Regions from separate parts of the Halalkalibacter kiskunsagensis genome, predicted to be linked through region 2. Evidence: riboswitches for the same ligand, from Rfam matches in the RefSeq annotation. Region 2 holds a riboswitch; the other holds the start of a gene.
What was found. Region 2 has a riboswitch for glycine ahead of glyA (serine hydroxymethyltransferase). Riboswitches for the same ligand answer to the same signal wherever they lie in the genome.
Positions count from the first base shown of each region.

Region 1: linked by a shared signal. The riboswitch ahead of gcvT (glycine cleavage system aminomethyltransferase GcvT) and the one ahead of glyA (serine hydroxymethyltransferase) in region 2 are both predicted to bind glycine.

Region 1 is NZ_JAXBLX010000030.1:4,874-21,124, reverse strand. Features, by position in the region: gene SLH51_RS16690 (SA1362 family protein) at 167-574, shown strand; gene SLH51_RS16685 (patatin-like phospholipase family protein) at 616-1,512, opposite strand; gene mntR (transcriptional regulator MntR) at 1,707-2,135, opposite strand; gene splB (spore photoproduct lyase) at 2,310-3,338, opposite strand; gene SLH51_RS16670 (vitamin B12-dependent ribonucleotide reductase) at 3,512-6,064, opposite strand; gene dat (D-amino-acid transaminase) at 6,521-7,360, shown strand; gene SLH51_RS16660 (lipoate--protein ligase family protein) at 7,424-8,260, opposite strand; gene SLH51_RS16655 (rhodanese-like domain-containing protein) at 8,413-8,790, shown strand; gene gcvPB (aminomethyl-transferring glycine dehydrogenase subunit GcvPB) at 8,874-10,337, opposite strand; gene gcvPA (aminomethyl-transferring glycine dehydrogenase subunit GcvPA) at 10,334-11,677, opposite strand; gene gcvT (glycine cleavage system aminomethyltransferase GcvT) at 11,691-12,788, opposite strand; glycine riboswitch at 12,986-13,095, opposite strand; gene SLH51_RS16635 (DEAD/DEAH box helicase) at 13,321-15,006, shown strand; gene SLH51_RS16630 (YqhG family protein) at 14,984-15,778, shown strand; gene SLH51_RS16625 (DUF2759 domain-containing protein) at 15,832-16,020, opposite strand; gene SLH51_RS16620 (MBL fold metallo-hydrolase) at 16,242-16,251, shown strand, end outside.
Region 2 is NZ_JAXBLX010000018.1:80,013-96,263, reverse strand. Features, by position in the region: gene SLH51_RS12370 (potassium channel family protein) at 1-315, shown strand, start outside; gene SLH51_RS12365 (TrkH family potassium uptake protein) at 318-1,655, shown strand; gene SLH51_RS12360 (hypothetical protein) at 1,943-2,389, shown strand; gene SLH51_RS12355 (winged helix-turn-helix transcriptional regulator) at 2,937-3,302, opposite strand; gene zwf (glucose-6-phosphate dehydrogenase) at 3,525-4,985, shown strand; gene gnd (phosphogluconate dehydrogenase (NAD(+)-dependent, decarboxylating)) at 5,116-6,027, shown strand; gene SLH51_RS12340 (glucose-6-phosphate isomerase) at 6,096-7,433, shown strand; gene SLH51_RS12335 (carbon-nitrogen hydrolase family protein) at 7,703-8,587, shown strand; gene SLH51_RS12330 (GNAT family N-acetyltransferase) at 8,604-9,269, shown strand; gene SLH51_RS12325 (GNAT family N-acetyltransferase) at 9,296-9,967, shown strand; gene SLH51_RS12320 (peroxiredoxin) at 10,101-10,643, shown strand; gene trxA (thioredoxin) at 10,773-11,090, shown strand; gene trxB (thioredoxin-disulfide reductase) at 11,136-12,074, shown strand; glycine riboswitch at 12,706-12,812, shown strand; gene glyA (serine hydroxymethyltransferase) at 12,983-14,233, shown strand; gene SLH51_RS12300 (serine dehydratase beta chain) at 14,249-14,761, shown strand; gene sdaAA (L-serine ammonia-lyase, iron-sulfur-dependent, subunit alpha) at 14,761-15,660, shown strand; gene gcvT (glycine cleavage system aminomethyltransferase GcvT) at 15,657-16,251, shown strand, end outside.

The DNA.
Region 1 (16,251 bases), on a different contig from region 2:
GAATTAAATTTATAGAATAGATAAGTTTATTCCCTCATTATTACGTCAAAGCTTTTGAAACTTGGCGCAAAGATATAGTGGTACTCGAGATGTATTTTAACAGAAAAGTTTCAAAAAACAGAAACGGTGTAGCCTGTGACATCATTACTCTTTGGAGGTGTAGACAATGCGTTCGATAATGAAATACATCATACCTGCTGTTCTTATTTTTGCTATTATTGGTCTTGGTTACGAATTATTATATAATCCTTTAGGTTTCTTAACTCGAATTCTTATGATGGTTGGGTTCATCGCTGTATTCTTTCTTATTTACCGCTGGTTTATGGCGCGACGTTACGGAACCCCGCTATTTCCATCACAGTCGGGTCCAAGTCGTGCACAACTTCGTAAAGCAAAGCGAACGAGTTTAAATCGTCAATCTTCTCCTTCAAAAACGGCAGCGTTTAAACCTAAAACAACAAATGTCGTTAGCGCTAAAAAGAAGCCTGCCCGTCCAAAACGTCGACGAGAAGATCATAATTTAACTGTCATTGAAGGCAAAAAAAACAAAAAAAAGAACCGCGCATTCTTTTAAAAGGTTGTTCAAAAAGGTCGTACCTTTTTGAACAACCTTTATTAGTAACTCCAGTTTTTCAAAAAAAAATTCGTCTCTTCTCTCCCTAGTACGATAAGATTTTCTTTCTGCTTTTCAGTTAGCTCAAAATCCGTCGCCTTTACATCCAAAACAGGAATAAATACAATGTTACGAGCGTGATCCTGATCAATGTATCTTATATCATGTGCTGAACTCATCGTTTCGAATAATGCACGAAACATTTCTACAGCATTATTGATTTTATTTGCAGGCATTTCACTTAATTCAGGTGTTAATTGAAATCCAATAGCAGGACGTTTCCATCTCTTCGTATTCCCATCCATAAATAACCACATTGGAAAATTACTGAGGATTCCCCCATCTACAATATAAGATGGTTTTCCCGCACTAGCACGATCATAGATTTTTACTGGTTCAAAGAAAAATGGAATACTACAGCTCATTCTGACAGCTCTTGCAACTGGAAATTTTTCAGGGATAACTCCGTATTGCCTTAAATCATCAGGTAGCACCAATAACTTCCCTTTTGATAAATCAGATGCAATAATTCGTAATGACCCTTTCGGCAAATCACCAAAAGTACGGACCCCTTTAGCTTCAAGTACTGTTTTCAGCCAAGACTCTAGAGCATTTCCCTTGTACAACCCTAACCGAAAATACATGTGTACCCACTTAGCGAGAGAAAATGGAAGGAACGACATCCGTTCATCTTTAAACGACTCAACATCTAAGTCATCTAGCATTGTAAAGATCTCCTCACTGCTATACCCGACTTTTATTAATGCGGCCACGATGGAACCTGCACTTGTTCCTGCCAAGCGCTCAAACACATATCCTTCTTCTTCCATCACTTGTAGCGCTCCGACAAACGCAAAGGCTTTTACACCTCCACCCGCAAACACCCCGTCAATTTTCATCAGATATCGCCTCCTACCTTATCCATATGTCTATACCAAAGTAGGACGTCCCTATAAATTTCTAGAAAACCATGACTTCACCAAAATCGAATTTAATAAAACTATTCAAGTCAATAACAACTTTTGTCCCTGCTCCCTAGCCAAATTATTCTTTTTTTAAACACAAAAAAACACCCGTTAGCAGGTGTTTTCTCTTACGATTCATCTTCTTCATTACTTTTTTGAATATCTCTAAGTTCTGTTACTCGTTGTTTCTGTTCTTGAAAAAATTGAACTAAATCTCCAATTCGATCAATCGCATCCCAACTAAGATGATGCTCAATTCCTTCAACATCTTGATAAATATGCGCTTCATCAACCCCTATAAGCCTCATAAAATCCTCTAGAAGTTCATGACGGTAGACAAGTCTTTTCCCTATTTTCTTTCCTTTTGCTGTTAGAACAAGACCACGATATCGTTCATATATTAAATAATCACTTTTATCCAATTTTTGAACCATTTTTGTCACTGATGAAGGATGGACTTCTAATGCCTCTGCGATATCGGAGACCCTTGCATAGCCTTTCTCCTCAATCAACATGTAAATTCTTTCTAAATAATCTTCCATACTAGGTGTTGGCATAGTGTCCCCTCCATTTTTGTCGCCAAATTACCCTGTTTGCAGGCTACTACGGTGTTTATACAAAAAAACTCTGTATTATATACCTATTCTGGCACATTTCAAATGCTACTCGAAAATGTGCAACAGTTTTATTTTACACTACAATGTAGGAAGAGGACAATGACTTGTATCACATTAAGTAAAGTATTCAATTTTTGCTTCTGGAAAGAAACGATCAATATAGGATTGGATTGTTTCTTTTAATTCCCCTGCTTGTTCATCTTGATAAACATACTTGCCGCGTCCATATTTACCCCATTTATACTTTCTTTCTTCTTCATTCATTTCAAGTTTCGATTTAGGATAACGCTTTTGAATAATATTTTTGGCTGTTTTTGTATAACGATGTTGGATTAATTCAAATGTAAGATCTTTCTTTGCATACAGCGGTAAAATGGCCTCTAATCGTTCAAATAGTTCATAATAGCCTGCATTCCAACCCTCATGCAAAATTAACGGTGCCACGATAAATCCTAATGGATAATTTGCTTTTGCTACTTTCCCCGCCGCTTCTATTCTTTCTAAAAAGCTGGACGTCCCTGGTTCAAATTGTTTAATTACATAGTCAGAATTCACACTAAAACGGAAGCGAGTATTTCCATTATGTTTGGCATCAAGCAAATGATCAACATGATGATATTTTGTTACGAAGCGTAAGCGTCCTAGGTCTGTTTGACCAATATGTTCAATCGTCTTTTTCAAAGAGTGCGTTAAATGATCAATTCCAACTACATCTGACGTACAAGCAGCCTCAAAACGAGTGATATCAGGTGCTCGTTCCTGTATATATTGATCTGCAGCATCAAATATATCTTCTAAATTCACGTAAGTACGAATATATGGCTTATTTCCAAGTGTCGTCTGTAAGTAACAATAATGACAATGCCCCATACAGCCTGTCGCTAGTGGTAGTGCATATTCTGCGGAAGGTTTTGATGTATCGAACTTTAATGTTTTCCGAACACCAATTACAAGTGTAGATTTCGCATTTCGATATTGTTGCAATTCGTTCTTCCCCGGAATGTTTCGGACTTGATTATGCGAAGTCGTTTCTCTAATCTCCACACCTTCTTTTTCAAACTTCTCTTTTAATTCACGACCTAGCGCGTACTCTAATGCACCAGGTTCTATGTAAACCAATTGCGGCTGAAAAGCCCTCATCATACATGCACCTCTTTCTTTTTTTTATAGCTTGTGCACGTCTTATTGATTCACACTGCCATTTACTAACAAAAGGGGGAACTGCAACAACCCACTAACAAATGCAAAAAAGGACTCAATCTATGTAATGTGATTGAGTCCTTTTTTATATGATTATTCATCTTTTTTCCTGTTCCTTAAAGACCACACTTTAACTGTGCACCGCAGCTTGTGCATGTATTACAACCGCCAATATCTTCAACTTGACCTTCACGACAAACCGGACATGTATTCCCAACCTCTGATCCAATCGTTACGTTTGTTGATCTCACTTCAGAAATCGTATCGATTAGGACAACTTTCTTCTTTTGTTCCGTATGTGTAGACTCTTCCTCAAAGCGATTTTCTTCCGCTTTTAAGGAAAGAACTTGCGCATCACGACTTCCATCTACATATACTGTACCACCTTTTGCACCGCCACGGTATAGACGCTCATAGACACCTTGAACCTGTTCAACTGTATAGCCACGAGGTGCATTTACCGTTTTTGAAAGAGAGCTATCTACCCAGCGTTGAATAATACATTGGACATCAGCATGCGCTTCTGGAGAAAGCTCCATAGTCGAAATAAACCATTCTGGTAGTTGATTTTCATCTGCACCAGGATTTGCTTGTAAATACTCTTCTACTATGCCTGCTTTTACTTCAATAAACTTCCCAAGTCTTCCACTGCGGAAGTAAGAGAAAGAGAAATACGGCTCAAGACCCGTTGACACGCCTACCATCGTTCCTGTACTTCCTGTAGGGGCAACCGTTAGCAAGTGTGAATTTCGGATACCATGCTCTAATATGCCTTGACGGATATCTTCCGGCATGTCCTTCATGTACCCAGTGTTAATGAAGGCGTTACGTAATTCCGCTGTTTCTTGTGCTGTCGATCCTTCTAAGAAAGGAAAGCTCCCTTTTTCTTTCGCCAGCTCAATACTTGTACGATATGCAGTTGTTGCAATCGTCTCAAACACTTTATCAACAAGCTGATTTCCACTCTCTGATCCATACACTGATTCACAATAAATCAATAGATCATGAAGACCCATTACTCCTAAACCAACACGGCGCTCACCTTTTGCTTGCTTCGTGTTATCCTCTAGGAAGTACGGCGTTGCATCAATGACATTATCTTGCATACGCACACCGACTTCAACGGTCTTTTGTAATTTTGCAAAGTCAATTTCCTTTGTTTCTTTATTGGCCATTTCTGCTAAATTAATAGCCGCTAAATTACATACAGAATAAGGAGCAAGTGGTTGTTCCCCACACGGATTAGTTGCTACTACTTTTTGACCGTAGGCCTTAGCATTCGTTTTGTCATTTGCATTATCAATAAAAAATATGCCTGGTTCTGCACTATATGTAGCGCAAATGTTAATCAAATTCCATAACTCTTTTGCTCTTAGGATCCGATACGTTCTGACACCGTAACCTAGTTCTTTCCACTCGCGTACATCACCAATTTCATGCCACTTTTTATTATAAGTAGCCATCTCTTCTTCCGTATAGTTTTCAACATCAGGGAAGCGTAGAGCATATTCTTCATCATTTTCAACAGCTTCCATAAATTCTTTTGTTAAACATACAGAAATATTTGCACCTGTTAAAAATTCTGCATTGTTAACAGAATACGTTCCGCCAACTCGCAGCTTTTCTTCTGCATCTCGGATGACTTTGAGATCAAATCCACCGTGACCCGCAATGGTCTTATAATTCACAATCCCTTGGTACATAGACTCCTCTACTACACTTAATGGAGTAAACGAAAGCTTGTCTTTTACGAGCTTTTGAATGTATTCATCTTGTGTATTTTCAAGTAAGAACCGTAAAATACGAGGATTTTGCATTTTAGAAATAATAAATTCCAATATGTCAGGATGCCAGTCGGAAAGCATAATCATTTGAGCACCACGTCTTGACCCACCTTGCTCAACAAGATGCGTTAGCTTTGCAATATCATCAAGCCAAGAAACAGATCCAGATGATTTTCCGTTCACTCCACGAGCGAGCGTATTACGAGGCCTTAATGTAGAACCGTTTGTTCCAACGCCCCCACCGCGACTCATAATCTCCATCACTTGCTTGCGATGTTCTGAAATTCCTTCGCGTGAATCTTGTACATACGGCATTACATAACAGTTGAAATACGTCACATCCGTCTCAGCCCCTGCACCATATAACACGCGACCTGCTGGAATAAAGTTCATTGAAACAAGTTGCTCATAAAATTGTTCAAATGCTTCTTGTCTTTTTTGTTCAGTCGTTTCCACCGATGCAAGGCCTGTAGCATTACGCTTTGCAATTTGTTCATAATAAAGCTCAAGTGGCTTCTCAATCGTATCAAGTGAACGCGTTACGACACCACTTTCTGCTTCATCGCCTTCAAGCACTCCACGAAATTCTTCGTCTACTAGTACTTTTGCTTGATTTTTGACACGATCTAATTCCATGATAAATCCGTAACCACGAGCTGGAAACTTCGGATCGTCTTTTACAGTTAATACGACAAAATCTCCTTCTTTTAATGTTTTCTTTTCCGTATCTTTGAATGTATAGCGGTCTAACATTACCAGTCTCGATACACCTTTTTTTGTTATGTGCATATCACTTGTAATAGGGTGAACTTGAGGAAACTGCTCAATATCCTCATTTAATCTTTCTACATTTAGGCGCATTACTTTCGACATTGTCATTGCCATTCGCCTCTCCTCCTCTTTCTCATGGAAATCTATTAAAACATACGTACATCTAGTTGTAGATGAAGTCGTTGTGCATATCCATATTCAACATTCTTGGGTAAGCTTACCACAAAGATCAGTTCAGATTCAATATATTGTGCTCATTTTTATTTTTAATACACCATATATTGTGTTTAATTCTATTTTGATGCTATTTGTCAACTTTGTAAAGAATCAAAAAAAGAAGCATTTACGAGTTTATTAGATTTTTATCCGTTTTTTTACGTTATTTTGAAGAAATTTGTCTCTTGCTTAAATAAGGATAACTTCAACTTCATGTTTCATCATTGTTTGCTCGGCAAGGTCAAAATGATTGACAAAATTTTTCATGGATGCTCATACTATATGATATTCTAGTAACATGCAATAAATAGAATCCAACCAAATACTTACATTTTAAAAGCTGGAGGAATCGTGATGGAATATATTATTCAAAATGAAACACTTATACCAAAAAAAGAAGCTACGGTTAATTTGGATGACCGCGGTTATTATTTTGGTGATGGTGTTTATGAAGTAGTAAAGGTTTATGATGGAAGTCCATTTGCTATGGACGAACATATCGCGCGTCTACTTTCGAGCCTAAATAAACTAGATATTCCACTAGCTTTTTCAAAAGAAAAACTAGTCGAATTAATCCATTCACTAATTGAAAAGAATTCAATTGAAAATGGCCTTGTTTATTTCCAATTCACTCGCGGAGTTGAACCTCGCAATCACCTATATACCAGAGAGTCAACACCTGTGTTCACAGCATTTACACAGGCAGCTCAAAACCTTGAAGACATTCAGAAAAACGGCATTGATGTTTGGTTAACTGATGATATACGCTGGCTCCGTTGCGATATTAAAACAATCAATCTGTTAGGTAATGTTATGGTTAAACGCGAGGCTTCAGATAACAATTGCCATGAAGCGATTTTACATCGTAGTGGCACGATTACAGAAGGTTCATCATCAAATTTATTTCTTGTTAAAGATAAAGTTCTATATACCCATCCTGCAACAAACCTTATTTTAAACGGAATTACAAGGCAACTCATTATTGACTTAGCAAAGCGTCATAATTATTCAGTAGTTGAAGAGCCTTTCCCAGTTGATGTTTTAGAACATGCCGATGAAGCATTTATTTCTAGTACCTCCGTTGAAATTGCTCCAATTAAAGCTGTTAAAGGACAATTGTCAACTACATTCGAAATTGGTCAAGTGACACAAGACCTCCAACTCAAGTTTAAGGAACTGCTACCAAAAGCTTAAATAGATAAAGAGGGTACCCAAAAGCCAGCGTTTGGAATACCCTCTTTTTTCAAATAATTGATATTATTTTCTAAAGTTCCATTCATCCTTGCCATAACGGTCTCTCGCTATTTGGCTAACAACTTCTTCTTCTTCTTCTGTTAACGTGTAAGCTTCTAACTCAATGTTTAAACCCTTTTCAAATCCTCTTTTAAATGCAGCCTTTGCTTCTTCCATTGTTAAAGAGTCACTTCGTAATGCGTTAATTGCCACCGCTTTATTTTTAAAGTTCTTTTGCATTCTCTCACGTAGGCGGTCACTAGAATACTTAAACAAATCAAACAATTTATCCTCATCAATATCTAAAATAATCGATCCATGCTGCAAAATGACGCCCTTTTGTCTCGTCTGAGCACTCCCTGCAACTTTTCTTCCTTCTACAACCAGTTCATACCAAGAGGGAGCATCAAAACAAACAGCTGAACGCGGATTTTTCAGTGCACTTTTCTCTTCATCCGTGCGAGGAATCGAAAAATAAGCGTCCAGTCCTACATTCTTAAAGCCTTCCAATATCCCTTCTGAAATCACTCGATACGCTTCAGTAACAGTCGTAGGCATTTCTGGATGATCTTCAGAGACAATAACACTATACGTTAATTCTTTATCATGCAAAACTCCTCGGCCTCCAGTAGGTCTACGAACGAAACCTAAGCCGTATTCACGAACCTTATCCAAGTTAATTTCTTTTTCAACCTTTTGAAAATATCCAATTGACAATGTTGCTGGATTCCATCCGTAAAAACGAATAGTTGGCGGAACTAAACCTTTACTATGCCAATCTAGTAAAGCTTCATCTAAAGCCATATTATAAGCAGGAGAACACTCTCCTGAATCAATGTAACGCCATGTTTCCTTCATCAGCCATCGCCACTTTCCACTCATTTATCTTGTCATTTTAACAAACAGCTCACTTTTAGCCAAGCCATTTGCCTAGTTAACTTATTGCGTATTTGCCTCCCGGCTATTATAATATATCATGACGGAAGTACGTAAAGGAGTGTAGAAATTACCCAATGGAATTCTTATGGCTTATCTTACTTGGATTAGTGGCGTACACGTTGTTTAAGCGCTTTTATAATCCAAAATATTTGAAGACATTAACACAGGAAGACTTTATTAAAGGCTATCGAAAAGCACAATTGATCGATGTTCGCGAACCACGTGAATATGAAGGGGGACACATTTTAGGTGCACGGAACATCCCCATGTCACAACTTCGTCAACGAATCAATGAAATTCGTAACGATCAACCTGTTTACCTATATTGTCAATCAGGTGCACGCAGTAGACAAGCTGCCCAAATGATCAAAAAGAAACGTGGCACAGACGACATCTCCCATCTAAAAGGTGGATTTAAAAAATGGTCTGGTAAAATAAAGAAGAAGAGCTAATTCAAAAAGACGATGTTCCCCTTTTGAATAACTCTGAGTGGGCTTTCTTACTTCATTGATTGACTTAAAGCCTGAGCAAATGCTCAGGCTTTTTCATATTTTAAAATTGGCTTACGCGCAGCTGTTGTTTCATCTAGCCTTGAGATAACCGTTGTATGAGGAGCCTCTTGAACAATCTCCGGATTCTCTTCTGCCTCACGTGCGATTTGGATCATCGCATCAATGAATTCATCTAATGTCTCTTTCGACTCTGTTTCAGTTGGCTCAATCATCATGCATTCCTCTACATTTAACGGGAAGTAAATCGTAGGTGGATGATAGCCAAAATCTAATAATCGTTTCGCGATGTCTAAAGTCCGCACACCAAGTTTCTTTTGTCGACGGCCTGAGATAACAAATTCATGCTTACAATGCTGTGTGTAAGGCAAATCAAAATGTGGTTCAAGTCTACGCATCATATAGTTTGCATTTAAAACCGCATATTCAGATACTTTCCGCAAACCATCTGGACCCATTGTACGAATATAAGTATATGCACGAACATTAATTCCGTAATTTCCATAATACGGCTTCACACGTCCAATAGAATGTGGACGATTATATTCAAAGTCATATACACCATCTTCACGTTTTACAATAACCGGTTTTGGTAAATACGGAATTAAATCCTTCTTCACCCCAACTGGACCAGACCCTGGGCCACCACCACCGTGTGGACCTGTAAATGTTTTATGCAAGTTAAGATGAACGACATCAAAGCCCATGTCACCAGGTCTTGCGATACCTAAAATCGCATTCGAGTTCGCACCATCATAGTACAGCTTCCCACCTGCTCCGTGAATGATTTGTGCCATCTCTACAATATAGGTCTCAAATAATCCAAGTGTATTGGGATTAGTTAACATAAGAGCAGCTGTGTCTTCTCCAACGACTTCACGCAAATGAGCTAAATCAACAAGTCCATTTTCATCAGTTCGTACCGTAACCGATTCAAAACCAGCGACCGTTGCTGATGCGGGATTCGTTCCGTGAGCTGAATCTGGTACAATGACCTTTGTTCGTTGGAAATCTCCATTGGCTTCATGATAGGCACGAATCATCATTAACCCCGTCCACTCACCATGTGCACCAGCTGCAGGTTGAAGAGTAACTTCATCCATCCCTGTGATTTCAGCAAGCGATGTTTGAAGCTCATAAAGCAATTCCATCGCACCTTGGACTTGCTCGACTGGTTGATATGGATGAATATGAGCTAAGCCTTCAAAGCGTGCTACATTTTCATTGATCTTTGGATTGTATTTCATCGTACAAGAACCAAGTGGATAAAAACCAGAATCTACACCATGGTTTCGCTTGGATAGCGCTGTGTAATGACGCATGATCTCAAGCTCTGAAACTTCCGGTAACTCAGGTTCTGACACTCGTAAATACTCTCTAGGAATTAACTCTTCTATAGCCTGTTCTTCAATATCGAGTATTGGCAAGCTATGTCCAACACGTTCTGGTTTGCTACGTTCAAAGATTAGCGGTTGGTCTTTTGTCATCATACTAACGCCCCCAATTCCTTAGCAAAAGTATCTATCTCTGCTTTTGTTCGTACTTCCGTCACAGCTAGAAGCATTTGACCTGATAATAGATCATCGTCACGACCTAAGTCGTACCCTCCGATGAATCCTTTTTCAAGCAAAAGCTCATTTACTTGTGAAACCGGTCCTTTCACATCTACAACAAATTCATTAAAAGTTGGTTGCTCTGACACGATTTCCACTCCATGTTCCTTCAACTTCTGTTTCAAATAAGCCGCTTTCTGAACATTTTGATAAGCCATTTCTTTTACACCTTTTTTCCCAATCGCACTCATTGCCACCGAAGCAGCTAAGGCATTTAATGCTTGATTTGAACAAATGTTTGATGTCGCTTTTTCACGTCTAATATGCTGCTCACGTGCTTGCAGGGTTAGAACAAAGCCTCGTTGCCCGTGATCGTCTGTTGTCTGCCCGACTAAACGACCAGGAACTTTTCTCATGAGCTTCTTCGTTGTTGCAAAATAACCACAATGCGGCCCCCCAAATTGAGTCGCAATTCCAAATGGCTGTGCATCACCAACAACGATATCAGCCCCAAACTCTCCAGGTGGCTTAAGTAGACCTAGAGCCAATGGATTACTAGATACAACAAACATCGCTTTATTACTATGTGTAATTGTTTCTAATTCTTTTAACGGTTCAAGGTTTCCATAAAAGTTAGGATGTTGTACAACAACACACGCTGTGTCATCACCATATAACTCTTGTAGTTGTTTGAGATTAGTCACACCTTTGTCAGTATCAATCTCAATCACATTTAAACGCTGACCTATTGCATTTGTTAGCAACACTGCACGAGCTTCTGGATGAACTGCCTTGGACACTAAAATTGTTTTCTTTTTCGTTTGCCCAGCACTAAGCATCGCAGCTTCAGCAAGAGCAGTCGGACCATCATACATAGATGAGTTCGCTAGGTCCATTCCCGTTAGTTCACAAATCATAGTTTGAAACTCAAAGATTGCTTGAAGTTCTCCTTGTGAAATTTCTGGTTGATAAGGAGTGTAAGCCGTATAGAACTCAGAACGTGAAATGACATGATCAACAATTGATGGAATGTAATGCTCATATACACCTGCACCTAAAAAAGATGGTGTTTGTTTCATCGACACATTCTTGCCAGCTAACCCTTTGAAATAAGAAATAAGCTCAGGTTCTTTTAACGCTTCCTTTAACTTCATTTCTCCTTTAAAGCGGATTTCTTTTGGTATATCAGAAAACAAATCTTCAATCGACTGAGCACCAATTGTCTCAAGCATTTCTTTTTGATCAACATCTGTCATCGGTAAATAACGGTGATTCATATCAGTTCCTCCCCTAAGCCTTCTTATAAAATGGTGTTTGAACGACTTTTGCTTTTAAGCGTTTTTTTCGAACTTGTACTTCTACTTCTGTTCCAATAGCCGTAAAGTCAAGTTCAATGACAGCTAGTCCTATATTTTTCTTTAATGTCGGCGATTGCGTTCCCGTTGTAACAAAACCAACTTGCTCTTCATTTACAAACACCTCGTACCCTGTACGTGGAATTCCTTTTTCAATCATCTCAATTCCAACAAGCTTTCTTGAAAGTCCATCTTCCTTCTGTTTCTTCAAAGCATCTTTCCCGATAAAATCATCTTCTTTATTCACTTTAACAGCAAACCCTATACCAGCCTCGAGTGGTGAGATATCTTTTGTTAATTCTTGTCCATAAAGTGGAAGTCTCGCTTCAAATCGTAATGTATCACGCGCTCCTAGGCCACAAGGAACAAGTCCATCTGGTTCACCTGCTTCAAGCAAGGAATTCCAAAGCTTAGAAGCTTCTTTGCCGTTACAATAAAGTTCAAACCCATCTTCACCCGTATAGCCCGTTCTAGATACGAGTGACTTCACACCAGCAATATTGACTTGATCTGCAAAGCGAAAGAATCGAATTGATGACAAATAAAAATCCGTTTGTTTTTGTAAAATCAGCTCCGCAAGAGGGCCTTGGATTGCTATTTGAGCGATATCGTTAGAAATATTCACTAACGAAACATCATCAATCAGATGTTGTTTCATCCACGCGACATCTTTCTCAATATTTGAGGCATTAATAACTAACAAGTAATCATCCAATGCCTTTTTATAAACGAGAAGGTCATCGACTGTTCCTCCATCCTCATAGCACATCGCGGTATATTGAGCCTGCCCATCAACCAGTTTGGAGACATCATTTGTCATTAGCTTTTGCAAATAAGGTAGGGCCTGCTTTCCTTTAACTTCTACCTCACCCATATGGGAAACATCAAATAATCCAGCTTTTGTACGAACTGCTTCGTGCTCATCCTTAATACTTGAAAATTGTACTGGGAGATCCCATCCTCCAAAATCAATGGTTTTCGCTCCCTTTTTTTTATACTGTTCAAACAAAGGTGTTCTCTTTAATCCTGACATGTATAATGACCTCCTTAGACTTTCCCAAATTGATAATCGTACGCATGAATCCTTATTAAAATAAAACAAAAAAGGACAGAGTTATACACACAATCGTGTATAACTCTGTCCTGATACCAGAAAGTTTCCTATATTCAATCATAGCAGAATATAGTGTCTTCGTAGGTGGCTCTATTTTCGAGCACTCTCCAGAGTTGCGTCAAATAAGAGTCTGTTTGCCTGAGAGATTCGTGTTGATAACACACTATCTAACCACTTGCTCCTTCGGCGTTGCAAACATTCTTGCAAGCTCTCCCCTTATTCTCATCCGCAATCGAATTCAATTGTTAAAGAATCATACTCATGAATTTGAATATTTGGTACATACTACATGTATAAGCATTTAAAGATATGGTAATTCGGATTTATATTAATATCCTACCAAGATGAACGACCAGACGCAACTATTTATTTCTGAAATCAGATTATTTTATAGATTTTTTAGTTTTTCATTCGGATATAGACGTAAAGTTATTCGAAAGGATGATAAGAAATGAATATCGAAATCCATTTTGACCAAGAATGGTCAGATACCTTTAAAGATCGATTAGACCAAGATGGCCCTTGGTCTAATTGGGAACTTTTCAAACTTGCATATGAAGCTGAGGAGCATCAAATCATTCCTGAGTTTCATGGTTTACAAGCTCCAAAACACTTACCGCAATTAGAGCCGTTCCCTCATCAAATAGAGGTAGCTAATACCGTCATTGAGCAAATGAATGGCAAAGCGATTTTAGCGGATGAAGTCGGGCTTGGCAAAACGATTGAGGCTGGCTTAATTTTAAAAGAATATATGATTCGTGGGCTTGTAAAAAAAGTATTAATTCTTGTCCCAGCATCACTAGTCTCTCAATGGGCAATTGAATTAAATACAAAATTTCACATTCCTGCTGTTGCACAACGAAAATCTTATGTATGGGAACAATGTGATGTTGTCGTTGCTTCAATTGACACTGCAAAAAGACAGCCCCATCGAGATATCGTACTTGACCAACCATATGATTTAGTAATAATCGATGAAGCTCATAAACTAAAAAATCCTAAAACAAAAAATTACGAGTTCATCAAACGTTTAAAAAAGAAGTTCTGTCTCCTGCTGACAGCAACACCTGTACAAAACAAACTAGAGGAAATCTTTAACTTGGTCTCCTTATTAAAACCTGGTCATCTAGGCGATATTACTTCATTTGAACAAGAATATCGCACAAAAAAGCGATCACCTAAAAACGAAGAAAAGTTAAAAGAATTAGTCAATAAGGTAATGGTCCGTAACCGTCGTGAAGAAACAGGAATTGAATGGACAAAACGAATTGTCGAAACAGTACCAATTGAATTCAGTGAATCAGAGCGTGCGTTTTATAATGAGATTGAGCAATTAAAAGATGGCTCAAGCCATTTTGCTCTGCTCACCTTAAAGAGAGAGGTTTGTAGTAGTAGAGAAGCGGCATTTATGACCTTAAAAAATATGGTTGAACGTGCGCATGCCGACGGTCGTACTCTACCTGATGCTGAAAGATTGTTAAATAAAATTGGCGAAATCGATGGACATGCTAAAGCGGAGAAAGCTCTTGAACTTATCAAAGAGATCAATGGGAAAGTAATTATATTTACTGAATACCGTGCAACCCAACTTTATTTACAGTGGTACTTAAAACAGAACGGTATTTCATCTGTACCATTTCGAGGTGGTTTCAAACGTGGAAAGAAAGATTGGATGCGTCAACTTTTCCAAAATCAAGCACAAGTCTTAATTGCTACAGAAGCAGGTGGTGAAGGAATTAACCTTCAATTTTGCAGTCATATTATTAACTATGACTTGCCATGGAATCCAATGCGGATCGAGCAAAGAATCGGTCGAATTCATCGCTTAGGACAAAAAGAAGATGTTCGTATTTACAACTTTGCCGTCACCGATACGGTAGAACAACACATTCTTAAGTTATTATATGAAAAAATTCATCTCTTTGAAGCTGTAATAGGCGAACTAGATGATATTCTAACAAAAATAAACCTCCCTTCTGTTGAAGACCATGTTCAGGATATTCTCCTGCAATCGGACTCAGAAGGAGAAATGCGAATTAAATTTGACCATCTTGCCGCGATTATGAATGATGCCGCACAAGAAGCAGCGAACTCGAATGAGGAGGAATCAGGCGATGCTACAGCCTCAAGTTCATGATTTTTTAGAGCGTTATTTTGAAGCAAATGACAGCCCTATTCTTGAAAATGACTCAAGTTATTTAAAGGTTCAACTATCAATTGAGCTTGATAAATTATTAATGAATCGTCCTTTTTATTGGCATTATCTAGAGAAAACGGGGGGCGAGCCCCGACCAATGCAAGTAACATTTATAACCGATCAAAACAAGGCACCGGACGATTTAAGAGGGGAACAAATTCACTTTGGCGCACCTCGCCTTCGTCAATTATTCGCATCTACCCGTGAGCTTGGCGGTTATATTCGACTTTACGAGAAAATTGATGCATCAGGCCGACAATCAATTCCCCTACAGCCATGGCTTTGTCTTAACGTAAAAGTTTCCTTTCAATGTGATCGAAAAAAGGATGTTTTGTTATCACTTGGATTAAATTTAATTCACGGTCAAATTGTTCCTCAGTTTTATGAGAAAATACGACAAAAAGACCTTACACCTACGATCTCTGATTTTTGTTTTAAATTATCACCTTTAATTACGGTTCATAGTGGTTTAATTCGGTTACAGAAAATGGTCCAAACGTATGTTGAAAATGAAGATAAAGTGTGGGCGGAAGAGGCCATTGAGAGATGGAATACTGATCTTGCTTTACTTGAAAAATTTTATGAAGATGAGGAAGAAAAGCCTGAAAGTTATCACGTTGAAAAACAAGCGTTAAAAGAACAATATGAACCGAATATCCATGTTTCAATCGTTAATGGCGGCATGTTCTATATCCAACAGCAAGTATTTTAGACTCGAAAAAAGGCAAACTACATAAACGTAGTTTGCCTTTTTTCAAAGTGATCTTAGTGAGCTGTCGGAGCGCCCCCGCCTGTTGTAATGATTGATATAATTGTTGCAACTGCAAACCAGCCAAATACAACAAATGAGATACCTGCAAAGCCGACTGCAAAAAAATTTTTTCTGCGAAGTTCGCGAACAATTGCGAAAGCACTCAGTAGAGCGACCACTAAAAGTATGATAGAAAAGATCATAATAACTTCCCCTCCTTATGTAAAACTAAGAACCCAGCTTAACTAGTCCTATTATAAAGCCATCTGAGAATGTTGTCAGCTTTAATTTTGACGAAGCTAGTACAATTACCCTCAACTATTATAATGGGCATTTTTCATTTATTTTACTCTTTTTTTTAGCGTTTGTCGAGTAGCTCCTCGTATTGTATGATAGGACTACAAACTATTTTGGAGGGAATTATATGAAATGGA
Region 2 (16,251 bases):
GATCGAATTATTCATCCTGAACAAGATATGGGGATTCGTATTGCCCAACATGTAACATCGGAAAAAATTGTAGATTATATCGAGTTATCAGATGAGTATAGTATCGTGGAGTTACTGGCGACAAAGAAAATACATAATTCCACACTAATAGATTTAGATGTTCGTGCTAAGTTTGGGTGTACCATCTTGGCGATTAAACGTGGCGAAGATATTAACGTGTCACCTCTACCCGATGATACAATTTATGAAAAAGATGTCCTAATTGTTATTGGACATAAAGCGGACTTAAAACGGTTTGAAGAAGAAGGGATGTAAGGATGTTAGATAGAAGAGGATTTCCACATCGCAACATTCAAATGTCACCGCCACAAATATTAGCTTTAAGCTTTTTTATCGCTATCGTTGTAGGTACTTTACTATTGAAGCTTCCAATTGCAACAACGGAGCCGATTAGATGGTTAGATGCATTATTTACGGCAACGTCAGCAACGACCGTTACAGGCCTTGTCGTACTTGATACGGGTCTAGATTTTACTGTGTTTGGACAAGTCGTTATAATGATACTCATTCAAATTGGTGGATTAGGATTAATGACGTTTGCTGTTTTAATTGTTGTTGTTTTAGGAAAGAAAATAGGTCTAAAAGAGAGAATGCTTGTTCAAGAAGCATTTAATCAAACATCTATAGGGGGAGTAATCCGACTTGTGAAAATATTATTTGTCTTTGCTATTGTTATGGAAGTGATCGCCGTTATTTTACTATCGCTGCGTTGGGTTCCAGAGTATGGGTGGGCATTTGGGATTTACACGAGTATCTTTCATGCCATATCTGCTTTTAATAATGCTGGATTTTCTTTGTGGTCAGATAGCTTGATGGGGTATGTGGGCGACCCAGCAGTTAATATTCTTATTACCTTATTGTTTATTACGGGTGGAATTGGTTTTACCGTTTTATCTGATTTATGGCATACTAAGGAATTCCATCGTTTATCGTTACATACTAAGTTAATGCTCGTCGGAACATTCGTTATCAATGTTGTAGCAATGCTATTAATATTTACATTAGAGTATGCTAACCCTGCTACATTAGGCACTTTAGATACTTTGGAAAAACTTTGGGCATCTTACTTTCAAGCTGTTACACCTCGGACAGCAGGCTTCAACTCATTAGACATTGGTAGTATGAATCCTGGAACAATAGTTATTATTCTACTGCTTATGTTTATCGGAGCAGGTAGTGCTTCAACAGGTAGTGGTATTAAACTTACAACATTTATTGTCATTGTCATGGCGGTTGTAACGTTTTTAAGAGGAAGAAATGAAACCGTAGTGTTTAAACGCACAATTAAACATCAAATGGTTATACGGTCATTAGCAATCGTTGTCATTAGTTTATTTGCGGTATTTTTAACAATATTAGCTCTGTCAATAACGGAGGGTGCGCCGTTTATTATGATTGTATTTGAAGCATTCTCTGCATTTGGGACAGTTGGATTATCAATGGGGCTGACAGGAGAATTATCAGATGCTGGTAAACTTATTATCATTGTTTTAATGTTTATCGGAAGAATTGGACCATTAACATTAGCCTTTTCTTTGGCAAAAGCACAAAAATCAAGTATTCGTTATCCAGATGGAGAGGTTTTCACGGGGTAGTGGTAACTTGATTCAATACAAGGGTATATCTTCTTATTGAAGATGTACCTTATTTTCTAATGAGTAAAACTACATTGTTGAATTTTATTCAAATATTTGCTTTTCTTTTCTCTTAATTTTTAAAAAGCAAGGTACTGTGATTTATTAGCACTCAAAAAAATTCTGAAAAGGAAATTTATAATTCAAAGAATAATTAACCATGTAAAAAGAGCAGTCAAGTCAAGCGATAATTATGGAAATGAGGTACACTTTGTTGAAATATGAGTGTATTGAAGGAAGGTGAGGGCTTGATTTCAATTGAAGAATATATTGCTCGAAGAAAAAAAGAAGATAAGATAAATGAGTTTGATTCAGAATTACGTATGGATAACATGAAGATTTGCGTTAATTATGTTTTTGAGTATTTCAATAATTATTTAGACATTACAGAAGCAGAAGAACAAACGACCTTAAATAATGAAAGAATAAACAAATACCGAAGTCAGATACAACAATACCAAATAGAAGTACAAGAGTGGCTTGTTGATATATATAAGGAATATGATAAACAACTGAACCGTACTATCGGTAATTTATTAATGAAAGAAGAATTTTTTCTGCTCAACAGTAAGGATAGTGAGTTTAGAAGCTTATCATATGATTGTTATGCACAACACAATTTGACATACTTTTCTCAAGTGGTGTTTTACATTACGTTAAACCAGAATACCGTAGAGAAATATTTGATAATTTAAGACCTTTAGAAATTATAGTGGTATGCATTTTTTTAATGTATTTGTTTAAAAGCCATTTATTGCACCACCACCTGAAAAAGAACCGTATTCTTATTTAGAGTTTCGGTGAAATAGAAAGCTGAAAAGTCTAGTCGATAGATACAACCACTTACGTCATACCTGAGTGAACCGCCGTATACGGAACGGTATGTACGGTGGTGTGAGAGGTCGGGGTTAGTCACCACTCCTACTCGATTGTCTAAAAAGGTGACGTCACCCGTTCCGGGAGCGATTAAAACTCCCTCTGTCTTTTTTGAGTTTTGGGGGACTTAGCGACATTAAAAAACCTCCCTTGAGAGAGGTTGAAGTGTTGATATATAGGCATATTCTCAATCACATGCAGGAACCTAGGAATCTTAATGAAAGTTACTGCAGATGGTTTTAGCTATTACATATTTGATTTATGTAATTTTCTCAATGCGAATCAACATTAATAATCTTGTTTTTCTCAACAGTTTTGTCTCGCATTAGTGGTGAATACGCAATTTATTTTCAAAGAGAGTTCTTTCTATTTGCTAGATTCGAGTTCTTCTTCCTGTCTTTTCAAAATAGTTTCCATATAGTTCTTACCCCATTCATACATCGATTCGAGAATAGGCATTAGACTTTCCCCTTTTTCTGTCAGTGAGTACTCTACTTTAGGCGGTACAACGGGATAAACTTCACGGTGAATAATAAGATCCTCTTCCAGTTCACGTAATTGGTTAACAAGCATTTTTTGAGTAATACCAGGTATAAGAGATTTCAATTCATTAAAGCGTTTTGTACCTTCTTTGCCTAGATGCCATAAAATTAACATCTTCCATTTACCCCCAATTACAGAAAGGGTTAACTCTTTTTCACAGTTAAACTCTTTTATACAAATACGTCCCATGCATTTAACCTCCATCTCGGTTCTAGGTAACAGTATACTATTTGATACTATATGAAAAAAAAGTGCGTACTTACAAGTAAATATTATACGCGTTATACTGATGTCTGTAAAGATGTTGAAAAAGTGATAAAGAACATAGGAGGGGATTTAATGAGTAAATTAGCTATTTCTCGCAGTGGTTATCTAGAGGAGAATTCTTTTGATGTTTCAAATATGCTGGAACTGGATTCTATGACCTTTGTTTTGTTTGGAGCAACAGGGGACTTGGCTAAGAGGAAAATCTTCTCTGCTTTATATAATTTATTTCTTGATGGCAAGATGCCTAACTCATTTTCAATTATTGGTTTAGGAAGAAGGGAATGGTCTGACTATACATTTCAAATCCATGTTGAACAGTCAATTAAAACTTTCTCTAGGCGTTCAATCAATAATTCTTTAAAAATGGAAAAGTTTCTTGATGCATTTCGGTATTGTTCCCTGGATGTAACGGAGTATGAAGGATATAAAAAATTACTTGAAACTATTGAAAGACGTGAAGAGCAATTAGGGCTCCCTGAAAACCGCATTTTTTACTTATCCGTTGCACCGGAATTTGTGGATGTTATTACGTCAAATATTAAGGACAGCGGGTTAAGCTCCAAAAAAGGGTGGAAGCGTCTCATTATAGAAAAACCATTCGGACATGATTTGAAATCAGCTTTAGAGTTAAATGAAAAATTAAGCCGGACATTTGAAGAGGAGGAGATTTATCGCATTGATCATTATCTTGGCAAGCCGATGGTCCAGAATCTTGAGGGATTAGAATTCTCTAATCCTGTACTTAAAGCGTTTATGAATAATCAGTACATTGCCAATGTACAAATCACAGCCAGTGAGACGGTTGGGGTTGAAGAGCGATCTGATTATTATGATCAGGCCGGAGCTATCCGAGATATGTTTCAAAATCATTTACTGCAGTTACTTATGGTGACAGCCATGCATCTTCCCAACAAACTCAGCGCTAGAGAGGTCGGTAATGAGAAGAGGAGAATTATGGAATTTCTTCGGCCTTTGGGGAACAAAGGTGTCATTACAGATGTTATCCGGGGGCAATACGTTTCGGGAGAAATAGATGGCAGACCGGTTGTTGGTTATAAAGAAGAGCCTGGAATTGAGAATTCTTCAACAAATGATACGTTTATTGCAGCACGTTTATGGATTGATGATGCTTTATGGAGCGGAGTCCCATTCTATATTCGTACGGGAAAAAGAATGAAGGAAAAGTTAACGCGTGTTGTGATTGAATTCAAAAATCCGTTAAAAGATCTGAATATGCTCCAGCACGATGTAATGACGCCTAATCTTTTGGTCATCCAAATTAGTCCGAACGAAGGCGTTTCACTACAATTAAATATGAAAAACCCATTAACCAATCAAATCGAGCCTATCAGTACAGAATTTTCAGCCAGTCCAAAAAATGTTCCAGAAGCGTATGAACTCTTGTTGTTCGATGCGTTGCGCGGAGATTCAACATTCTTTACCCATTGGAAGGAAGTTGAATTATCGTGGAGATGGGTACAACCAATTCTGGAATCATTTGAAGAAAACAGCCTTCCCCTTCATCCGTATCGTTCGGGTTCAATGGGTCCAGATGCTTCCTACGAATTATTACAAGAGGATGGTTTTAATTGGTGGGATTTATAAAAACTCGGAAAGGCTGAAAGTTTACAAGAAAAAGTCGATTTACAGATAACCTAGATAATGTCAAGAAAAATAGTGTACAGACAAGGGTGGAAATTGTCTTTTTATTAAATTACTTATAGGAGGGAACATCATGAAGGTTGGGTTAATCGGGTTGGGAAAAATGGGATTGAACCTAGGTAAGAATTTAATGGATCGTAAGCATGGAGTAGCCGTTTTTGATATAAACCAACGGGCTGTAGAAGAAATGGAAAAGTACGGAGCTAAAGGTACTTCTAGTTTGTTAGAGCTTGTTCAATCATTAGAGCAGCCGAGAGTTCTTTGGTTAATGGTTCCCCATACAGTTGTTGATTCAGTGATTAATGAACTTACACCTTTTTTAAATAGCGGTGACATCGTCATTGAAGCTGGTAATTCCTATTATAAGGAATCCATTAACCGGTACAATCGGTTAAAACAATATGGTGTTAGCTTTATGGATGTTGGAACGTCCGGCGGGATGGAAGGTGCTCGTAACGGTGCTTGTTACATGGTTGGCGGCGATCCTGAATCCTGGAATGTTGTAGAAACTATTTTCCGTGACACAGCAATAGAAAACGGATATTTATATGCAGGAAAAGCAGGGAGCGGTCACTTTTTAAAAATGGTCCATAATGGGATTGAATATGGGATGATGGCTGCTATTGGTGAAGGGTTTGAGGTATTAGAGAAAAGCGAATTTGATTATGACTACGAAAAAGTAGCAAGAGTATGGAACAATGGATCAGTGATTCGTTCGTGGCTTATGGATTTAACAGAGCGAGCCTTTTCTAAAGACGCAAAATTAGAAGAAATAAAAGGGATTATGCATTCTTCGGGGGAAGGGAAATGGACGGTTGAAACAGCTCTTGACCTACAAACAGCCACGCCTGTTATTGCCTTGTCCCTATTGATGCGTTATCGTTCCTTAGAAAACGATACTTTTACAGGGAAAGTGGTAGCAGCTTTACGCAACGAATTTGGAGGGCATGCTTTAGAAAAAAGTGAGAACGCAATAAGATCTTAAGATAAACAATTATTTGAAAATTATGTATATGGGTAGTGATAACATTCATATGAAGAGGAGAAGGTTTCATGACGATTTCTTTTGATTACTCTAATGCATTACCGTTTATGAAAAAGAGTGAAATTAATTATCTAAGTGAATTTGTAAAAACAGCGCACAATATGCTGCACGAAAAAAAAGGGCCAGGATCTGATTTTCTCGGGTGGGTTGATTTGCCAATACACTATGATAGAGATGAATTTGTAAGAATTAAAGAGGCTGCTGAAAGAATTCGTAATCAGTCAGATGCTCTTATTGTGATTGGGATCGGAGGTTCTTATTTAGGAGCAAGATCAGCAATTGAAGCCTTGTCCCATAGTTTTCATAACCAAATAAACAATAAGACACAAGTTTATTTTGCTGGTCAGAATATCAGTTCTACGTATATTACTCATTTATTAGAGCTATTAGAGGATAAAGAAATCTCTATTAATGTTATCTCTAAATCGGGAACAACGACGGAGCCTGCCATTGCTTTTCGGATTTTCCGTGATTATATGGAGAAAAAGTATGGAAAGGAGGAGGCAAGAAAACGGATTTATGCTACCACTGATCAAGCGAAGGGAGCATTAAAACAACTTGCTGATGAAGAAGGGTATGAAACCTTTATTATTCCAGATGATGTAGGCGGAAGATATTCTGTTCTGACAGCTGTTGGCCTCTTACCTATTGCAGTAGCTGGAATGAACATTGATCGAATGATGGAAGGTGCAGTAGAGGCTTACTATAAATACAACGATCCAAATCTTTTAACCAATGAGTGTTATCAGTATGCTGCTGTACGCAATGCCTTTTACCGTAAAGGGAAAGACATCGAGTTGCTTGTTAACTACGAACCATCTCTTCATTATGTATCTGAATGGTGGAAACAGTTATTTGGAGAAAGTGAGGGGAAGGATCAGAAAGGTCTTTTTCCTGCATCGGTTGATTTCTCAACTGATTTGCATTCTATGGGGCAATATGTGCAAGAAGGATGCCGTAATCTAATAGAAACAGTGTTGCAGGTTAGAAAACCTCGTATTGAGATAACGATTCAAGAGGATTCAGAAAATATCGACGGATTAAATTTCTTGGCCGGTAAGACCATGGATGAAGTCAATAAAAAGGCGTTTGAAGGAACAGTGTTGGCTCATATAGATGGGGGAGTCCCCAACTTACTTGTTGAACTGAACGAATTGAATGAATATACCTTTGGTGAAATGGTTTATTTCTTTGAAAAGGCTTGTGCCATCAGCGGATACCTGCTAGGTGTAAATCCGTTTGATCAGCCGGGGGTGGAAGCCTATAAGAAAAATATGTTTGCTTTACTTGGTAAGCCTGGTTTTGAAAACGAAAAGGACATTCTTATGAAACGGTTATCTAAATAATTAGTATTATAACTTCGGCTTTTATTGATGGCTATTTTGTGTATTTAGATTAGATACCTTCTGAGTAAAAAGGTTGAAATACTTATAGGATTATATCCGGCAGGGGTTAAGAGTGTTTTATGTAATAACGAAAATAAAAGAGACCATAGAGGGTCATTTATACCTTATAAGGACCTGAAGTGTCTTGATTCTCCGTATCCAGTACTTTCGTTGTTTAAAAATAAGAACTTCAAAGAAGGCATATAAAGATGTTAAGAAAGGAGAAGGCTATGAAACTAAGAGTCTCAGCGATTCAATATCAGCTACGCACGATACAATCCTTTGACGAATTTGCCAAACAAGTAGAACATTATATGAAAACAACTAAAGAATTTGGAGCGGATTTTGTCATGTTCCCGGAATTTTTCACTACTCAGCTAATGTCTATTGGCAATCAGCAAGGCAATTCTTTGACAATTCAAGATTTGCCTGATTTTACGGAACAGTATCGGTCTTTATTTATAAATTTCGCGAAGCAAACAAAGATGCATATAATTGGAGGAACTCATGTCATCCGTAAAGGTGACCGATTATACAATGTTGCTCATTTGTTCTATCCGGATGGAAGAGTCGCAGAACAGGCAAAGCTTCATATCACTCCGACGGAAGTGAAGGAATGGAACATGACCCCTGGTGAAAGCCTAGAAGTGTTCAAGACTGACAAAGGAACAATTGCCATGTTGACCTGCTATGACATCGAATTTCCGGAAATTGTTCGAATGGCGAAAGCGAAGGGGGCTGATATCATTTTCTGTCCTTCATGTACCGATGACCGTCATGGATTTCATCGTGTTCGCTACACTAGCCATGCGAGAGCCGTTGAAAATCAAGTGTATGTCGTTACTACGGGTACAGTTGGTTCCCTTCCTACCGTTGACTTTATGCGAGGTAATTTTGGACAGGCAGCAGTGATAACGCCAAACGATGTTCCATTCCCTCCCCGCGGTATTCTAGTAGAAGGTGAAATCAATCAAGATATGATTGTAACGGCTGATTTGGATTTAGAGCAGTTATATCAGGTTCGTGAAAGTGGTTCTGTCACTACATGGCGTGATCGTCGTACCGATCTTTATCCAGATTGGGAACCCCAAAAAGAACTCATCGCACAAGTGTAAGTAAGGAGGAGTCGCCGTGTATCGAAAAGAGTTTTTTGTCTTCGACGAGGATCGTCCTGCCCTGGCGGTGATCCGTAATTATAAAGAAGAGGATTTTTCTGGTTTAATTCGCATTCAACAGGAAAGTTTCCCTCCGCCATTCCCATCTGATTTATGGTGGAATACGGAGCAATTACACAACCATGTTACCTTGTTTCCCGAGGGAGCTCTATGCATTGAGGTAAATGGTGAGATTGCGGGTTCAATGACCGGGCTACTTGTTGACTTTGACCCAAAGCATCCGGAGCATACATGGGAAGAGATTACGGATAATGGCTATATTAGCAATCATAAACCAAATGGAAAGACTCTTTATGTCGTCGATATTAGCGTGCGGCCTTCCTATCGAAAATTAAGATTAGGAAAATGGCTAATGCTAGCCATGTATGATGTTGTCGTTCACAAGGGGCTGGACCGGTTGTTAGGCGGAGGCAGAATGCCGGGGTATCATAAAAAAGCAAAGGAGATGACGCCGGTACAATACCTTGAGGCAGTCGTAAAAGGGGAACTAAAAGATCCTGTCATCACCTTTTTACTTCGTTGCGGCCGTACTCCTATTAAAATAGTAGATAACTATTTGGAGGATACAGAGTCTTCCAATTATGGAGCGCTCATGGAATGGAAAAACCCTTTCTATACATGAATATTGAAACAAGGAGAAGGATGAAAATGGAATATCGAAGAATTGAGAGTATACGAGATCCTTTATTTAAACAAATGCATCAATTAATGCAAGACATATTTCCTCCAGAAGAAGTATTGGAATTCGACCTTTGGAAAGAACCTCTCGAAGATCCAGGAATCCGTGTCTTTGTTGCTGATCTTGAAGGGGAGGTAGTAGGGGCGACGGAGTATCGCTATTATGAGGATTTTAATGTTGCGATGACAGACTTTACAATCATTGGCCGCGATGGGCTCGGCATTGGTCCGTTTTTAGCCCAAAAGAGGTTCGAGGACTTAAACGCCTTAGCCGTAGCGAGTGGAAAGCAGCTTTTCGGGATGTTCGCCGAAATTTATGATCCTTATCGGGTAGAATATCATGAATTTGGCGCAGTGAACTCTATGGATCCATATGTTCGCCGGGAGGTACTGTCCCATCTTGGTTATAAGCGTCTAAATTTTCCTTATGTCCATCCATCCTGGCACAATGATGGAGAGGCCGTAACAGGACTTGATCTTTGTTTTCTTCCAATGGAATCCATCAGCACTGAAGTGAAAACAGAACTAATTGTGAAATTTTTGAAACGTTATTATTCGGTCTTGTCAAATAAGCCAAAGTCTTGGCATGAAATGATTGAGAACTTGGAAGCAGAAGAAGCGGTAACATTATTGCCAATTTAGTATATAAATTCATATAACATTCATCAATTAAGATCATATTGAGTATATGGTTTGTTTAAGGAAACAAAGGGCTTGATTGATTAATATATTAACATGTTAATAACATAAAAAATTAAATAAGGGGATGAATAAAATGGTAGAACGTATGGTAGGTAAACAAGCACCACGCTTTGAAATGGATGCAGTTATGCCCAATAAGGAATTTAAGAAAGTAAGTTTAGAAGAAAATATGAAGAACGGTAAATGGACCGTACTATTCTTTTATCCGATGGATTTTACTTTTGTTTGTCCAACTGAAATCACCGCAATGTCTGAACGTTATGAGGAGTTTCAAGATTTAGATGCAGAGGTAATCGGAGTTTCTACAGATACCATACATACGCATCTTGCATGGATTAATACTGATCGTCTAGATAATGGTCTAGGAGAGTTGCAATATCCTTTAGCTGCTGATACCAACCATGTTGTCTCCCGGGAATACGGCGTACTTATTGAAGACGAAGGAATTGCCCTTAGGGGATTGTTCATTATGAACCCTGAAGGTGAGTTAATGTACCAAGTTGTATTCCACAATAATATTGGGCGTGATGTGAATGAAACACTTCGAGTGCTTCAGGCACTTCAGACAGGGGGATTATGTCCAGCTAACTGGAAACCAGGCCAAAAAACATTGTAAATAATAATGGGGTTAAATTATTTTATAGATATATAGAATCATAAATCTGAATGTTTAGACTTCTTAGCATGACGAATGAGGAGTATAAGTGAAAAAATGAAAGAATGGCTCATAAAGGGGGAAATTTCAATGTCGAATGTAGTAGCAGTTAATAAAGCTAATTTTGAAAAAATTACAAATTCTAATGAGGTAGCGGTCATTAAATTTGGCGCGCCATGGTGTGGTCCTTGTAAAATGATTGCCCCAGTATTGGATAGTTTATCTCTTACTATAGAGAATGTGACATTTGGAGATGTCAATATTGATGAAAACAGTGAATTAGCAGAAAAATTTAATATTATGAGTGTTCCTACTACTTTAATTTTTAAAAATGGTTCAGTGGCTAAACAGAGTTTAGGGTTTTCTCCAGAGGAGAAATTAAAGGACTTAATTTCTCAATATCTTTAAGGAGTATTAACAGATCCTTTTACTTGGAAAGAAGAGGTGTTGTATATGAGCCATAGCATTTACGATGTCATTATTATTGGTGCAGGTCCTGGTGGTATGACAGCCGCTGTTTATACCTCAAGGGCCAATCTTAAAACGTTAATTTTAGATCGTGGAGTGCCAGGTGGACAACTTCAAAATACGGAAGAGATAGAGAATTTTCCTAGCTATTCACATATATCCGGACCAGATTTAGCACAAAAAATGTTTGAGCACTCTTTACGCTTTGGTGCCAGGTATGAACAAGCCAATGTAGAAGACATTGTAAACGAGGGCAATATTAAAGTAGTATATGCAGGGAATAAAACGTATCAGACTAAATCTGTCATTATTGCTACAGGTACTAAATATAAAAAGTTGGGCGTTCCTGGAGAAGAAGAATTTTCAGGTCGAGGTGTATCATGGTGTGCCGTTTGCGATGGAGCCTTTTTTAGGGGAAAAGCCTTAGTTGTTATAGGTGGGGGAGATTCTGCCGTAGAAGAATCGGTTTTTTTAACTAAGTTTGCTAAGAAAGTAACCGTCCTTCATCGCCGGGACCAATTCAGAGCTCAGCCTATTTTAGTGGAGCGGATGCTTAATAATGATAAAATTGATGTGATATATGATACTGTTGTCAATGAGATTATAGGAGAGGATAAAGTAACTCATGTCCTTATTGAAAATATAAAAACAGGTGAAAAGAAGAGTTTTCCAGTTGATGGTGTGTTTGAGTATATAGGGATGAACCCTGTTTCAGATTTCGTGAAAAATCTAAATATTACGGATGAAGAAGGGTGGATCATAACGGATAATCGAATGAAAACGAATATCCTTGGAATTTTTGCGATAGGAGATATTAGACAAAATGCAGTCCGGCAGGTAGTAGCTGCTACTGGGGATGGATGTATCGCAGCACTAGAAGTTCAACATTACCTAGAAAATCAATTAATACTAGAGGCTTTTTAAATTATATGTTTTTGAGAGAGTTCCAGTTGAATTCTTATTTTATTAACAAGGTTACGCTCATAAAAGAACAATACTTTGGGATGTTGTTTCTAGAGTCTTTGATTATTTAAACTAAGATGCAATTCCAAGCAAATTAAAATATGAATTTAACTTCATTTTGGGAAGTTCATTCTTTTGTGAACTTTCCCTTTTTCATTATATGTATGGATTATATTCCAAGAAGAATAGATAAATATTACTTTTCCACACTGTTCCGGCGTCTTCTGTAGAGCAGTAGTATATGTATATCTACGGTCTAGAAGTTACTTAAAAGTGATATGAGTTTTTTGTACTATCAAAAACCACGTAAGTTTACCTGACAAATTAATATGAATATCTTCAACTAGTCTTTATATTAAAACTATAAAGAAATATAGATTTAAAAACTATGAAAGTAAGGTTCACTGCAGGTAGGAAGATAAATTTTTTTCTGATCAATCATGTGTAGTAAAAAACAATTAAAGTTTCAATCTGTATAATTTCATAATAGCGGATGATGGTTGTGGGAGAGTGCAATGCGACAAGCCACCGAAGGAGCAAGTTCCAAAAAGACCCTTGGAAACAAATCTCTCAGGTAGAATGAACCACAACGGGACGCACCTCTGGAGAGCGCGTATACAGTAGGACGCCACCAAAGGGGAAGACTCTTTGAATTAAGAATGGAGTTAAACTCTCAGGTAAAAGGACAGAGAAGGGTAGAGAACGTTATGCTACCTTTCTGTGTCTTTTTTTGTATGTAAAAAAGTAGTGAAGCATCATGTTTTAAACAGTTTTCATAGAAAAGTAAGTCAGTAGCAAGAAAGAGATTTCTTCAAGCTATAGTTGGTACAGCCAAGGGAACATAAGCAAGATTTCGAGGAGGAATAAAAATGAGTTTACGACAAAAAGATTCAATTGTTTTTGAAGCAATTGAGAAAGAGAAGAATCGCCAACATCAAACACTAGAATTGATCGCATCAGAAAACTTTGTAAGCGAAGAAGTATTAGAAGCAATGGGAAGTGTGTTGACGAACAAGTATGCAGAAGGTTATCCAGGAAGGCGCTATTATGGGGGATGCGAATTTGTCGATGTAGCAGAACAAGTTGCTATTGAACGTTTGACCAAGCTGTTCGATGCTAACTATGCAAACGTACAGCCACACTCAGGTGCACAAGCAAATACAGCTGTTTTTTATGCGTTACTTCAGCCAGGCGATAAAGTAATGGGGATGAACCTATCGCACGGCGGACATCTAACACATGGCAGTCCGGTAAGCATGTCAGGAAAATGGTTTGATGTTGTGTCTTACGGGGTGAGAGAAGATAATCATTTGATTGACTATGATGAACTAGAAGTAGTGGCACAAAAAGAAAAACCAAAACTAATCATTGCAGGTACAAGTGCCTATACAAGAAAGATTGATTTTGCTCGTTTTAGAGAAATTGCTGATAAAGTTGGCGCGAAATTGATGGTAGATATGGCCCATATTGCGGGGCTTGTAGCAGCAGGACTTCATTTATCACCAATCCCTTATGCGGATGTTGTGACAAGTACCACTCATAAAACATTAAGAGGTCCCCGTGGCGGTATTATCCTAACCAATGATGAAGAAATCATTAAGGCCATCAATAAAGCTGTATTCCCAGGTATTCAAGGCGGGCCACTTATGCATATTATCGCTGCAAAAGCAGTTTCCTTTAAGGAAGCACTGCAGCCAAGCTTTAAGGAATATGCACAACAAGTCATCGAAAACGCAGTAATACTTGGCGAAGAATTAAAGAAAGAAGGTGCAGCTCTAATTTCAGGTGGCACAGACAATCATATTGTACTGTTGGATGTACGCCCATGGGATTTAACAGGAAAAGAAGCCGAGAAGTTGCTTGAAGAGGCTAGTATAACGGTTAATAAAAACACGATTCCGTATGATCCTCAAAGTCCGTTTGTTACAAGTGGGATCCGTATGGGGACAGCGGCGTTAACAACACGTGGGATGAAAAAGGAAGAGATGGTGCAAATCGCTAAAGTAATTGCATCTGTTCTGAAAAGCAAAGGCGATACGGAAGTTCTTAAACAAGCAAAAGAAACAACAAAAGCTATTTGTGATATGTATCCACTATTTCAAACATCAATTACTGTGTAAGAAAGGAGCATTATCATGAAGTTTCAAAGTTGTTTTGATATTATTGGCCCGATTATGGTAGGACCATCAAGTTCTCATACAGCAGGTGTCGTATCCATCGGCAGGTTTATTTACGAGCTATTGGGAGGATGTCCAGAAGAGACTGAAATTATTTTCTATGATTCCTTTGCAGAAACATATCAAGGACATGGAACTGATAAAGCCCTTATTGGTGGATTGCTAGGTATGGATACAGATGATTCTCGGATTAGATATGCAGTCGAGATGATCAAACAATATGGACTATGTTACGAATTCTATCTTGAAGACAGTTGTTTAGAATATGACCACCCAAATACAACGGTCGTTACGGCAAAGCGTGGGGAATGTATTGTAAAAGTAGGTGGTGTATCGCTTGGTGGCGGTTTATCTAAAATTTTTATGATTGACGAAGAGATGATAGATATTCGCCTAAGCGCTGGCGATGACTTTGCAGCACTTGCCAATCAGTATCAGCTAAGAAGGAAATTACTTACGGGGGTAATATAATGGAAATTCAGTCCATGGAAGAGCTGATTGAAGCTTGCAAGCGTGAGCAAAGAACCATTGGTGAAGTGATGCTGATGATGGAAGTGAAAAAGTCGGGAAAAGGTGAAGAAACCATTATTAGTATGATGGAAGAACGATTGATCAAAATGAAAGAAGCCGTTGATACCGGGATAAAAGATGCCTCGACTGCGCCAAGTGGTATTTCCGGCGGTGATGCTGTGAAAATGTACGACTATATAAATCAAGGTAAAACACTGTCTGGAAATTATATTAGCGATGCAATGACTTTCTCTCTGGCAACCTCTGAAAGCAATGCACGAATGGGCGTTATTGTGGCTACTCCAACAGCTGGGGCAGCCGGTATTTTGCCCGGTGTATTATTTTCATTGCATAAAAATGAGGGAGCTTCTTATAAAGACTTAGTCATGGGCTTGTTTACGGCTAGTATGCTTGGTTATGTGATTGCGAATCGTTCCTTTATTTCAGGTGCAGCCGGCGGGTGTCAAGCAGAAGTAGGATCTGCAACGGCTATGGCAGCGGGAACAATCGTAGAGCTAAAAGGAGGTACACCAAAGCAAGCCGTGAATGCGACAGCAATTGCTATGAAGTCACTCTTAGGTCTAGTTTGCGATCCGGTCGCAGGACTTGTTGAAGTGCCTTGCATTAAGCGAAATGTCATAGGAACATCTATTGCCTTTTCAGCTGCTGATTTAGCCCTTGCCGGTATTGAAAGCCGCATTCCATGTGATGAAGTCATTGAAGCGATGTATAAGGTCGGAAAAGAAATGCCGCGGACACTACGGGAAACCGCACTTGGAGGTCTTGCGATGACCGAAACAGGTAAAAAGGTAAAAGAACAGTTATTTCATAAGAAACCGCAATCGGAGGTGTATCTATGAGTACAGAAACAGTATTAAAGCAAACGCCGCTTTTTGAAACATATAAAAAATACGGTGCAAAGGTTATTGATTTTGGGGGGTGGGAACTTCCGGTACAGTTTTCCAGCATTTTAGAAGAACATGAGGCTGTCCGAAAGGAAGCAGGACTCTTTGACGTCTCTCATATGGGAGAGGTGCTGGTTACAGGGAAAGATGCAGAAAGCTATATTAACTACCTTGTAACAAACGATGTAACAAAGCTTAGTATCAATCAAGCTCAGTATACAACTATGTGTTATCCAGATGGTGGTACGGTCGATGACTTGCTTGTTTACAAATTAGCAAATGAAAAATATCTACTCGTAATTAACGCAGCAAATATTGAAAAAGATTATGAGTGGATGAAGCAGCACGTAAAAGGAGATGTAACGATTCAAAATATTTCAGGTGACATTGCCCAGCTCGCCCTTCAAGGTCCAAAGGCAGAAGGTATTTTACAAAACTTAACAGAAACAGACTTAACAGAAATTGGCTTTTTCCAATTTGCTCAATACGTCAATCTGGATGGGGTTACAGACGTTCTCGTATCCCGTACAGGGTACACAGGGGAAG